Regions from separate parts of the Bradyrhizobium sp. USDA 3240 genome, predicted to be linked through region 1. Evidence: predicted binding sites of a transcription regulator. Region 1 holds the regulator's gene; each other region holds the start of a gene.
The links. The regulator PhoB, encoded in region 1, activates phosphate uptake and scavenging genes when phosphate is short. The targets are predictions, from matches to a motif close to TGTCATNNANCTGTCAT.
Positions count from the first base shown of each region.

Region 1 (4,347 bases):
GCTGGTGCCCAATCCGCTGCGCGAGGCGGCCTCCGCGCTCGGCCTGCCGCGTTCGCTGGTGATCAAGCGGATCGCTTATCGTGCTGCGCGTAGCGGCTTGATCACCGGCGTGCTGCTGGCGACCGCCCGCGTTGCCGGTGAAACCGCGCCGCTGCTGTTCACCGCGCTGTCGAACCAGTTCTTCAGCTGGGATTTGACCAAGACGATGGCCAACCTGCCGGTGACCATCAACAACTTCGTGCAGAGCCCCTACGCCTACTGGAAAGAGCTGGCGTGGAGCGGTGCGCTGCTCATCACCTTCACTGTGCTCGCGCTGAATATCGGCGCGCGTATCCTTGGTGCCGAAAGGGCCACAAAATGACCGAGCTTTCCGTCTCCACGACCGTCGCGAGCCACGTTCCCCAGGTTCCGCTGCCGGAAGCGCCGCCGAAAGTCACGGTGCGCAACCTCAACTTCTATTACGGCGAGCACCACGCGCTGAAGAACATCAACCTGACGCTCGGCACCAACCGCGTCACGGCGTTCATCGGCCCGTCGGGCTGCGGCAAGTCGACCCTGCTGCGGATCTTCAACCGGATGTACGACCTTTATCCGGGCCAGCGCGCGGTCGGCCAGCTGATGCTGGACCAGACCAATATTCTCGATCCCAAGCTCGACCTCAATTTGCTGCGCGCGCGGGTCGGTATGGTTTTCCAGAAGCCGACGCCGTTCCCGATGACGATCTACGAGAACATCGCCTTCGGCATCCGCCTCTACGAGAAGATCTCGAAGTCCGAGATGGACGATCGGGTCGAGAAGGCGCTGCGCGGCGGCGCGCTGTGGAACGAGGTCAAGGACAAGCTGAACGCCTCCGGCCTGTCGCTCTCCGGCGGCCAGCAGCAGCGCCTGTGCATCGCGCGCACCGTGGCGGTGCGGCCCGAGGTGATCCTGTTCGACGAGCCGTGCTCGGCGCTCGATCCGATCTCGACCGCCAAGGTCGAGGAGCTGATCCAGGAACTCTCAGAGGACTACACGATCGCGATCGTCACCCACAATATGCAGCAGGCGGCGCGCGTCTCCGACAAGACCGCCTTCATGTATCTCGGCGAGCTGATCGAGTTCGACGACACCAACAAGATATTCACCTCGCCGAGCGATCGACGGACTCAGGATTACATCACCGGCCGGTTCGGCTGAGGAGATACAAGATGGCTTCTGAACATACCGCCAAGGCATTCGACAGCGACCTGCAGGAGTTGACTCGCCTGGTCGCCGAGATGGGCGGCCTCGTCGAGCGGATGATCACCGAGTCGGTCGACGCGCTGATCCGTCGCGACGTCGCGCTCGGCAAGCGCGTGGTCGCCGCCGACATCGAAATCGACAATCTGCAACGCGTCATCGAAGAGCGCGCGGTGCTGACGATCGCCCGCCGCCAGCCGATGGCAATCGACCTGCGCGAAATCGTCAGCGCGATGCGCGTCGCCACCGACCTCGAGCGGATCGGCGACCTCGCCAAGAACATGGGCAAGCGCGTCGCGGCGCTGGAGAGCGATTTCCAGCCGCTGAAGCTGATCCGCGGCCTGGAGCACATGACCGACCTCGTGCTGTCGCAGGTCAAGTCGGTGCTCGACGCCTATGCCGCGCACGATCTGCCGGCGGCGATGAACGTCTGGAAGGGCGACGAGGAGGTCGATGCGATCTGCACCTCGCTGTTCCGCGAGCTCTTGACCTACATGATGGAGGATCCGCGCAACATCTCGTTCTGTATCCATCTGATGTTCTGCGCCAAGAACATCGAGCGGATCGGCGATCACGCCACCAACATCGCCGAGACGGTGTTCTACATGATCGAGGGCCAGCAGATCACCGACAAGCGCCCGAAGGGCGACATGACCAACTTTGCCACCACGGTGCCGGGTACCTAGGACATGATCCGCAGGCGCGGAGCCGGATTGTCTTCACGACAAGTCGTTTCCGCGGGGGTTGTGCTCAGGAAAGTAAGCGTTTCGGTTTGCGTCTGGGCAACGGATCATCACAGAGAGAGAACTTAAACCGATGAGCGCACGCATTCTGGTAGTCGAAGACGAGGAAGCGCTGACGACACTGTTGCGCTACAACCTCGATGCGGAAGGCTACGATGTCGAGACGGTGGGGCGCGGCGACGATGCCGACACCCGCCTGAAGGAGCGCGTTCCCGACCTCGTGGTACTGGACTGGATGCTGCCGGGCCTGTCCGGCATCGAGCTGTGCCGCCGCCTGCGGGCGCGGCCCGAGACCAAGCAGCTTCCGATCATCATGCTGACCGCGCGCGGCGAGGAGAGCGAGCGCGTGCGCGGGCTTGCCACCGGCGCCGACGACTACATCGTCAAGCCGTTCTCGGTGCCGGAACTGCTGGCGCGGGTGAAGGGCCTGCTGCGCCGTGCGAGCCCGGAACGGCTTGCGACCGTGCTGACCTATGGCGACATCGAGCTCGACCGCGAAAAGCGCCGCGTGGCGCGCTCGGGACGTCCGATCGATCTCGGTCCGACCGAGTACCGGCTGCTCGAATTCTTCCTCGAGCATCCCGGCCGCGTGTTCAGCCGCGAACAGCTGCTCGACAGCGTCTGGGGCCGCGACATCTACATCGATGAGCGTACCGTCGACGTGCATATCGGCCGCCTGCGCAAGCTGCTCAATCCGGGCCGCGAGCAGGATCCGATCCGCACCGTGCGCGGTGCCGGCTACGCGCTCGACGACCGCTTCGCGAAGGCCGAGCCGCAGCCGTAAGGCTGTGCAGTGATCATAGACCGCAACACGCCGTCGTCCCGGCGAAAGCCGGGAGGTGGATTCACACTCGAAGTGCAACACTTGATCGGCAAAGGACTCCGCAGGCGTGCGGTAGTCAAGGGATTTGCGTGGGGTGTTGTTGTAGGTGGCGATGAACTGGCGGAATCTGGCGGTCGAGAGGGTTACGAGATCCGTTTTGCGAGGGATGAAGCGGCGCATCCTGCCGATGGCGTTCTCGATACCACCCTTCTGCCAGGGCGCGTGGGGATCGCAGAAGAAGGTCTCGATCGAGAGGCGATGTAGCGCCAGGTGACCGGCAAACTCGGTGCCGTTGTCGAAGGTGACGGTCTGGCGCAGCTCTTGTGGAAGGGCAGCGAAGAAGCGGACGAGATGGCGTGCGACACCGCGCGCAACCTTGCTGGCAAGGCGGATGCCGAGCAGCAGGCGAGAGGTGCGCTCATGCACGGTCAGCACGGCCTGACCGTACTTCGAGAACATCATCAAATCGGCCTCCCAATGCCCGGCGACGCTACGGTCGGCAACCTCAAGGGGCCGATTTGCCAGGGAAACACGGCCTTCGATGAAGCTTGCGGGGCTGCCGCCTCGCTTGCCGCGGAGGCCGCGCTTGCTCTTGGCGCGCGGCAGGTAGCGTCGCCAGTTGAAGTTCGTGGTGCGCCTGAGTTGGCCATAGATGAAGCGGTAGATGGTCTCGTGGGAGATCACCTTGTGCCCGCACTCGCGGGCCAGCCGGCCGGCGATCTGCTCCGGCGACCAACCTCGGCGAAGGCGTTGCAACACCGCGCGGCGCAGGACGGGCTCCCGTTCGAGGCGTCCGCCCGTCCAGCGCCGCGCTCGCATCTGTTGCTGGGCATAATTTGGCTTGTAGCCAGCCTGAACGCTCCGATTACGGCTCAGTTCCCGAGAGATTGTTGATGGCGAGCGATCCAGAGCTGCCGCGATTTGCCGGACCGAGCTGCCATTGGCCGATAGACAGGCAATCTCGCATCGGTCGTCCAGAGAGAGCTGCTTGTAAGTCCGCCCCATGGCAACACCTCCTCAAGGAAGTGTTGCACTTCGTTTGTGAACTCAGGGGACCCATACGCCGCGGCCGTCGCAATCGGCACGCGGCTAGACGGCTTTCTAACAACACCCATTCGTGGTTATGGGTCCCTGTGTCTTGGAAGTCTGTCATGATGGGGTGGGCGGGAAGCCGTTGGGTCCTTGGCGCTTGACGCCGTGAGCCGGCTCGGTCTCCCGCCCGTTCCATCTACAAACCTGAACAGTTGCACGAGGCTGCGCCAACAGACCTCGCATCACAGGGACAGGCACCGTGATCATAGCTCTTCGTTACGTCGGAATCGACATCTCCAAAAAACACCTCGATATCTTTGATGAGGCTGACGGCGTGCCGAGGCGCATTGCCAACGCGACACAGGCCATCACACAGCAGGTGGCGCGTTGGCAATGCGATGCGCTGGTCGTCTTCGAGGCGACGGGTATCTATGACCTCGCGCTTCGCGAGGCGCTACGTCAGGCCGGGATCCAGTTCGCACGGATCAACCCGGCCCGTGCCCGCGACTTTGCACGGGCTAGCGGCCTGCT
Region 1 is NZ_JBSSGD010000002.1:3,504,732-3,509,078, reverse strand. Features, by position in the region: gene pstA (phosphate ABC transporter permease PstA) at 1-361, shown strand, start outside; gene pstB (phosphate ABC transporter ATP-binding protein PstB) at 358-1,176, shown strand; gene phoU (phosphate signaling complex protein PhoU) at 1,188-1,904, shown strand; gene phoB (phosphate regulon transcriptional regulator PhoB) at 2,035-2,745, shown strand; partial or broken gene ACVIGA_RS17315 (IS30 family transposase) at 2,800-3,789, opposite strand; gene ACVIGA_RS17310 (IS110 family transposase) at 4,076-4,347, shown strand, end outside.

Region 2 (4,347 bases), 3.1 Mb from region 1:
TCGCCGAAGCGGGTCTCAGGCGAACGGCCCGGCAGCACCAGGCGCGCGCGCACGCCGAACTGCGCCAGCTCCAGCGCCATCGACTCGGTGAATGCGTTCACCGCCGCCTTGGTCGCGGTGTAGGACGCGATCAGAGGGATCGATCTCAACGTCACGCTCGAGGTGACGTTGACGACAACGCCGGCCCTGCGTTGCCTGAACTGCGGCAGCACTGCCTGCGTGAGGGCCATCGTGCCGAACGTGTTCGTCTCGAACAGCTCGCGGATCGTCGCCGTCGGTGTGGTTTCGAATGGCGACGCCGCGCCGACCCCTGCATTGTTGACGAGTGCGTCGATCGGTCCCGCGGCCTCGACGGCGCGATGGATGCTGTCGGGATCGGTGACGTCGAGCGCGTGCACGCGCAGATGCACCGAACGCGGCAGCACATCCTCGCGCGGCGTGTGCATCGTCGCGATGACGTTCCAGTCGCGGTCGAGAAAGTATTTCGCGGTTTCAAGTCCGAAGCCGGACGAGCATCCGGTGATCAAGATGGTGTTCATGTTGTTCTTTGGGGGCTCTTGGAAGTGATTTGACTGACACAGACGATAGGTGTCAGTGCCCGGACGCTCTATGTTTGAAAGTCCAAGAGTCATTTGCAGGAGTCCGGACATGATCGATCCTCTTGCGGAGGTCGTCACGCTGCTGCAGCCAAGCGCCCGGTTCTCGAAGGCCGTGGTCGGCGCCGGGGCGTGGCATGTCCGCCGCTCCGATGCCGGGCAACCGTTTTATTGCGTGGTCCTCCAGGGCGGGTGCCGGCTTGAGGTCGACGATCAAGAAGCGATCGAGCTAAAGGCGGGCGACTTCATTCTGGTCCCCGCGGCGTATGACGTCGCGATGTCGAGCCTCGCGCGGTTTCCCAAGCCGACCGCCGAAACACGTCCCGTCGCGCTCGCCACCGGAGAGTTCAGGATATCGGCGACCAGGACGGTCCAACCGATCTGCGGATGCTGATCGGCCATTGCAGCTTCGGCTCGGAGGACGCGAACCTGCTGGTGTCGCTGCTTCCCCAGCTGGTGCATGTGCGCGGCGAACCGCGGCTCGCCACCCTGATGCAGTTCGTCCGGGACGAATTCCGCGAACGCCGCCCGGCGCGCGAAGTGATCCTGGCCCCGTCTGCTCGAGGTTCTCCTGATCGAGGCGTTGCGCTCGACGGCGGGCACCGCGGCGTCGCGGGGTCTTGTGCGCGGGCTCGCCGACGAGCGTCTCGCTGTTGCGATCCGCCGGATGCATGAGAGCCCGACGCGGGCCTGGACGGTCGCGCAGCTGGCGAAGGAGGCGGCGCTGTCGCGTTCGGCATTCTTCGACCGGTTCAGCCGCGCTGTCGGCGTCGCACCGATGGAGTATCTGCTGGCCTGGCGTATGGCGATGGCCAAGAACATGCTCCGACAGAACGAAAGCGGCATCGCCGAAATCGCCGAACGTGTCGGCTACGGCTCAGCAAGCGCATTCAGCGTCGCCTTCACCCGCCATGTCGGATTGTCCCCGACGCAATATGCGCGGGAGCAGATCGAGCCGTGACGCGCGTGCCGGCGTCATCGCGATAGAGATCAATCCAACATCCTTCGCAAGCACTGCAACCGACGCGTGAATCGAGCGCGCGATGATGGATCGCTGTGATGAAACTTACACAGGGCTGTCATCGGCGATGGATAACTTGTCGCATGTCGACGTCATAAATCCTTAAAAAATGGGGCAAGAAGTGAAGGCGAAATTCCTTTCAACGGTCGGAGTCTGTCTGGTCGCTGCTGCTGCAGTTGTGTGCAGCGCCGCCGCTCACGACGATGATAGAGACCACGATCATCGTCATCCGCACGACATTCACACCGCAACGCCGATCAAGCATCTGGTCGTGATCTTCAACGAGAACCGCTCGTTCGATCATTATTTCGCGACCTACCCGAATGCGGCCAATCCGACCGGCTCGATTCCGTTCACGGCCAAGCCGCATACGCCGAAGGTCAACAACCTCGTCACCGCCAATCTGTTGACCAACAACCCGAACACCAATCCGGCCAACGGCACCGGCGCGACCAATCCGTTCCGGCTCGACCGCACGCAGGCCAACACGCGTTCGCAGAACCACGCCTATACGCCCGAGCAGCAGGCGGTCGACAACGGCAAGGAAGACCTGTTTCCGGAATTCACCGGTCGCGGCACTGCCGGCGGCGTCGGCGCCTTCGGCACCAACGGGCAGGTGATGGGCTATTTCGACGGCAACACCGTCACCGCGTTCTGGAATTACGCGCAGAACTTCGCGATGAGCGACAACAACTGGACCGACACCTTCGGTCCGTCGACGCCCGGCGCGCTCGAGGTGGTTTCCGGCCAGACCAACGGCGCGCAGAACATCGTCGGCACGTCATCGTCGATCGCCGACGGCCAGGGCGGCCTGACGCTGATCGGTGATACCGATCCTGCTTACGACTCCTGCTCGAGCACGACCAGCCAGGTCCTGATGACCAGCAAGAACATCGGCGACCTGCTCAATGCCGAAAAGATCAGCTGGGGCAGCTTCATGGGCGGCTTCGACCTGACGCTCAAGAACAGCAACGGCACCACCAACTGCGGCCGCAGCACGTTCTCGAGCAACGTCAACGGCACCATCGTGGATTACATCCCGCACCACGCCTGGTTCCAGTACTACAAGTCGACCGCCAACCCGACCCACGCGCGGCCGAGCTCGGTGAGCGCTGTGGGCCACACCTACGTTCCCGGCAGCAAGACGCTCGATCCGGCCAATCATGCCTACGATCTCGAGGACTTCTACGCTTCGGTGAAAGCCGGCAACCTCCCGGCCGTCTCCTACATCAAGATGCCGGCCTATCAGGACGGTCATCCCGGCAACTCCGACCCGCTCGACGAGCAGGCCGGCAATGTCGAGCTGATCAACTTCCTGCAGAAGCAGCCGGAGTGGCACGACACCGCGGTCATCATCACCTATGACGACTCCGACGGCTGGTACGACCACCAGTACACTGCGCCGATCAGCGCCTCGTATGATCCGACCGCCGACCAGGTCAACGGTCCCGGCCAGTGCGGCCGCGGCATCGGCAAGCAGACGCAGCCGAAGGGCCTCGAAGGCAAGCCGGTGAACGGCCGCTGCGGTCCCGGCACGCGGACCCCGTTCATCGTGATCTCGCCCTACGCCAAAAAGAACTTCGTCAGCCACACCCGCATCTCGCAGGCGTCGGTCGTGCGCTTCATCGAAGACAACTGGCTGCACGGCCAGCGTCTCGGCGGCGGCTCGTTCGACGACAGCGTCGAATCGATCTCGGACATGTTCGATTTCGATCATGGCCACGATCACGACCGCGACGATCGGCAGAACAAGCTGTTCCTCGATCCGACGGCCGGCACGGTGATCGTCAGCCCGTCTGACGATCATCACCACCACTAACGCTCTGGGATCACTGGACGTCATATGAACGGCCGCATGTTGTGGCTTCTCGGCGCCGGCCTGCTTTGCATGGCCGGCGCCGTTGCGGCAGTCGAGACCCAAGGACTCCCGGGGACGAATCCGCATCCGGTGCAGCTCAGGCGTCCGCCGGTCGCCCCGCTGTCCGGCATGGCGCAGCTCGGCCAGAAGATTTTCTTCGACGCGTCGCTGTCCTCATCGGGCGCATTGTCCTGCGCCTCCTGTCACAGCCCGGATCACGCCTACGGTCCGCCCAATGATGCGGCTGTCATGTTCGGCGGGCCCGCGCAATCGCGGCAGGGAACGCGCGCCGTTCCCGGCCTGACCTATCTGGAACGCCAGCCGAATTTCAGCATCGGGCCGGAGAAGGACGAGGACGACAATCTCGTCGACTTCGCGCAACTGGCCGCGGCCGGTCAGCAGGCTGCGCGTGCGAATAAGGTCGCGACCGGGACCGCGGCGTCGGCGGTCGACATCGTGCCGCAGGGCGGTCTGTTCTGGGACGGACGCGCCGATACGCTACAGGACCAGGCGATCTTCCCGCTGCTCGATCCCAACGAGATGGACGGCGGCAGCATCGAGGTGGTGGCGGGAAAGCTGCGCCAGGCGAGCTACGCCCCGCGCTTTGCCGAGCTGTTCGGCCCTCAGGTCTTCGACAACACGCGGTTGCTGGTTGCGGAGGCGATGTTCGCGGTCGCGCGCTATCAGGTCGAAGAACCGAGCTTCCATCCCTACACCAGCAAGTTCGACTACTGGCTGGAAGGCAAGACGCGGCTGAGCGAAAGCGAGTTGCGCGGCCTGCAATTGTTCAACGATCCCGACAAGGCCAATTGCGGCGGCTGCCATACCTCGGCGCCGACCCGCGACGGCCTGCCGCCGCTGTTCACCGATCA
Region 2 is NZ_JBSSGD010000002.1:429,315-433,661, reverse strand. Features, by position in the region: gene ACVIGA_RS02605 (SDR family oxidoreductase) at 1-539, opposite strand, end outside; partial or broken gene ACVIGA_RS02600 (cupin domain-containing protein) at 610-1,271, shown strand; gene ACVIGA_RS02595 (helix-turn-helix transcriptional regulator) at 1,264-1,557, shown strand; gene ACVIGA_RS02590 (phospholipase C) at 1,739-3,436, shown strand; gene ACVIGA_RS02585 (cytochrome-c peroxidase) at 3,473-4,347, shown strand, end outside.
Region 2: ACVIGA_RS02590 (phospholipase C) is a predicted target of PhoB. The motif match lies at 1,708-1,724, and genes of this name have one in related genera.

Region 3 (4,347 bases), 4.8 Mb from region 1:
GAGAATCTCGATCTTGGCGCCGCAGATGCGCTCGGCCTGGGCGATGAAGTCCGGGCCATTCTTGGCATCGCGGCAGGCCGCGGTCGCAATCGCGTAGACGCGGCCGACCTGCTGGATTCGGCACAGCGCGCGAAAGCGGCGTAGCGCGGTGAGCGCCTTGTTCACCGCATCGGTTGCGAGCAGGCCGGTGCTCTGCACCTCGCGTCCGAGCCCGCACAGCGCCTTCTCGTTGAAGATGGTGATGAGGCTGCGCGCCATCGCCTCGTAAACCACGAGACGAACCGAGTTCGAGCCGATATCGATCACAGCGACGCTGGAAGCGCGCTTCCGCGGCCGCTTCACCGTAAGGCCCCCTTAAGACGATGGCTGCTGACGCTCGTTACGACGCGTGAGACGGCGCGGTGAAGATTCCTTGAGAGACTTACCACGGCCGGACAGACTCGGATTTGTCATAAAATAGTCATGCAGATTGAAAGGCTCTTCGCCTTTCGCGGCCTTCATACGCGTTGACGATCCGTCCGGCAACAATTGCCAGCTCTGCTCGGTGTCCTTCAGGTTCGCGACCATGATCTGTTCGAGAACCTGCTGATGCACCGTGGGATTTTGCAGCGGACAGAGCACCTCGACGCGGCGGTCGAGGTTCCGCGGCATCATGTCGGCGGACGAGATATACACAGCAGCTTTTGCGCTCGGCAGGCCCTGGCCCATGCCGAAGCAATAGATTCGGCCGTGTTCCAGGAACCGGCCGATCACCGATTTGACGCGGATGTTCTCGGACAATCCGGGCAGTCCGGGCCGCAGGCAGCAGATGCCGCGCACCACGAGTTCGATCGAGACGCCGGCCTGCGAGGCCTCATACAGCGCGTCGATGATGTCAGGATCGACCAGCGCGTTCATCTTCATCCAGATCGCGCCGGACCGGCCATGCTTGACGTGGGCGATTTCGCCGTGGATGTGCTCGATGATCCGCTTGCGCAATGTCAGCGGCGACACCGCCATCTTCTCGATGTCGCTCGGCTCTGCATAACCGGTGATGTAGTTGAACACCCGCGCGACGTCGCGGCCGATGATCGGGTCCGACGTAAAGTAGGAGACGTCGGTGTAGATGCGGGCGGTGACCGGATGGTAGTTGCCGGTGCCGGTGTGCACATAGGTCGTGAGATTGCCGCCCTCGCGGCGCACCACCATCGACAGCTTGGCGTGCGTCTTCAGCTCGATGAAGCCGTAGACGACCTGGACGCCGGCGCGTTCGAGGTCGCGCGCCCAGCGGATATTGGCTTCCTCGTCGAACCGCGCCTTCAATTCAATCAGCGCGGTCACCGACTTGCCGGCTTCGGCGGCATCCGCCAGCGCGCGCACGATCGGCGAGTTGTTCGAGGTGCGATAGAGCGTCTGTTTGATCGCGACCACGTCGGGATCGCGCGCCGCCTGTTGCAGGAACTGGACGACGACGTCGAAGGATTCGTAGGGGTGGTGAACCACGAGGTCCTTCTGCCTGATCGCGGCGAAGATATCGCCGCCATGGTCGCGGACGCGCTCGGGATGGCGCGGCACGTAGGGCGGGAATTCGAGGTCGGGGCGATTGAGGCGGGTGAGCTGCGACAGCTCGTTCATCGCGAGCACGCCGTCGACCAGGATCACTTCATCGTCTGCGGCCGACAAGGCGTGCTGTACGAAGACGCGCAGCTCTTCGGGCATCGTGGCCTCGATCTCGAGCCGGATCACCGATCCGCGCCGGCGGCGCTTGAGCGCGGTCTCGAACAGGCGCACGAGGTCTTCGGCCTCTTCCTCGATTTCGAGTTCGGAGTCCCTGATGATGCGAAACGCGCCCTGGCCCTTGACGGTGTAGCCGGGGAACAGGCGGCCGATGAACAGGCCGGTGGCCTGCTCGAGCGTGATCAGGCGGGCCGGCGCGCCTTCCTTGGTCGAGGGAATGCGGATGAAGCGGTCGATCTTGCCGGGCATGCGGATCAGCGCGTTCATCGCCTTGCCGTCGGCGATCCGCGACAATTGCAGCGCGACCGTGAAGCCGAGGTTCGGGATGAACGGGAACGGATGCGCCGGGTCGATCGCCAGCGGCGTCAGCAGCGGGAAGATGTTGTGGAGGAAGTGATCCTCGATCCAGGTGCGTTCGGACTTGGTGACGTCGCGCCCGTCGACCAGCTGGATGCCGACCTTGGACAGGAGCTCGCGCAGGTCGCTCCAGATCGCCTGCTGGTCGGAGGCGAGTTGCGAGACGGTCTTGTTGATCATCACGAGCTGCTCGGCCGGCAGCAAGCCGTCCGGACTGCGCTCGGCAATGCCCTCGCGGACCTGAGCCTTGATGCCGGCGACGCGGACCATGAAGAACTCGTCGAGGTTATTCGCCGAAATCGACAGGAAGCGGACCCGCTCCAGCAGGGGATGGCCGAGATTGACCGATTCCTCGAGCACCCGGCGGTTGAAGTGCAGCCAGGACAGCTCCCGGTTGATGAACCGCTCGGGGCTGCTCGCGATCGCGGGGACGGGCGGGAGCTCCGCCTCTTTCTCTTTGATTTCAGGTGCTTGTGCCGAGTCCATCAAGTGCTGGTCCAATTCCGGGCAGGGGGCTGGGGCGGTCTAGCCGAGGGCCGCGCAGACCATGTGATATTGCGATGACGTTTCGATGACATTGATGTTCCGCTGGCCTGCGCCGTCAAGCCGCGGGACTGCTCAAGCATCGCGCAACAGCTCCGCCGCCAGCGCCCGGGTCACCGGCCGGCCGAGCCGGAGCGCCTCGGTATCCAGGAGCTCGACCGCCTGGCGGACGGCGGCATAGGACCGCTCGATCCGGTTGGTCAGGTAGCTGACGAGCGGCTCGTCCACGCTCATCTGGCGGTCGGCACAGAACTTGACGATCAGGCCGCGGAACAGCTGGTCGTCGGGCGGCAGCAGCGTCACCGTCGGCACAGCGCGTAGCCGCGACCGCAGATCGCGCAGCTCGATCTCGAACGCCGACGGCGGGACGCGCGCCGTGATCAGCACGAAGGCATCGTCCTGGCGCGCGAGATTCATCAGATGGAACATCGCGCGCTCGTCGAAATCCGCCGGCCTCAGATCTTCGACCACCAGCGCGCCGGTAGCGAGAGCAGTGGGCACCGCGTCGGCGGTCAGGGCATGTGCCGCGGTCGAGCGCGCGCCGGCGATCTCGGCCCAGATCGCGGCGAGGTGGCTCTTGCCGGAGCCGTCAGGCCCCACCAGCAGCATGATTCGGTTCGGCCAGTCGGGCCAGCCGTCGATCAGCGCCAGCGCTGCCTCATTGGCGGGCCCCTCGAGGAAATCGTCGCGGGTCAGCTTCTCCTCGTGCGGCAGGGCCAAGGCCAATTGACGAGGTTGAACGCTACCTGCCACGCAAATCTCCAAACCACTTTATTTTAGCATGATCCCTGCGCAAACGCTTCGCGTTTGTCGCGGGAAAACCGGTTTCCACTTTTCCGGGATCGTGCGCTACCGAGCCTCAATCGTGCTCATGTGCCGCACCCACTCCACGAGATAGAGGGACACCGAACCCAAAGTAAAGATTGTGACCAGTCCCATCAGGATCACGTCGTAGGGATGCGGCTGAAAGCCGAAGCCGAGCGAGGCCAGCACCAAAGCCGCGAACGCGACCTGTGCCACCGTGTTCAGCTTCGACACCATCAGCGGCTTCATCTCCACCGGCTTGTCGAACAACCATGACACAATCACGGCGGAGACGATCATGATGTCGCGCGACACCACGAGAATCACGATCCAGCGCGGCACCGCGCCCCAGATTCCGAGTGCGACATAGATCGACACCAGCAGCGCCTTGTCGGCGAGCGGGTCGAGCAGGGCGCCGAGCTCGCTGGCCATGTTGAAGCGCTTGGCAAGGAAACCGTCGACCGCGTCCGAGACGCCGGCGATCACGAAGATCGCGAACGCGATCTCCATCTGGCTCGACACGATGGCCCAGACGATCACCGGCACCAGGATGATGCGGGCGAGGGTGATGATATTCGGAATGCTCAACTTGAATCGCTTCCCGGCTAGAAGCCTGATTTTACTCGATATCCGGCTCTTTTGCGCGGTGGCCGGGTGTTATCTACATAGTATCGCGGCAGCATTGCCGCGAGCCATTGCGCGGGGGCGGAATTCCTCGTAACCAGCCCCTTATCATCTGGAATTGGGCATGACCGAGCGCAAAAACGGGCTCACTTACGCGGATTCGGGTGTCGATATCGACGCCGGCAATCGTCTGGTCGATCTGATCAAGCCGATGGTGCGGGCCACCGCACGGCCCGGCGCGGACGCTGAGATCGGCGGATTCGGCGGGCTGTTCGACCTCAAGGCCGCGGGCTTCAAGGATCC
Region 3 is NZ_JBSSGD010000002.1:8,304,538-8,308,884, forward strand. Features, by position in the region: gene ppx (exopolyphosphatase) at 1-342, opposite strand, end outside; gene ACVIGA_RS39600 (RNA degradosome polyphosphate kinase) at 355-2,559, opposite strand; gene ACVIGA_RS39605 (P-loop NTPase family protein) at 2,692-3,369, opposite strand; gene ACVIGA_RS39610 (CDP-alcohol phosphatidyltransferase family protein) at 3,466-4,008, opposite strand; gene purM (phosphoribosylformylglycinamidine cyclo-ligase) at 4,169-4,347, shown strand, end outside.
Region 3: ACVIGA_RS39600 (RNA degradosome polyphosphate kinase) is a predicted target of PhoB. The motif match lies at 2,634-2,650, and genes of this name have one in related genera.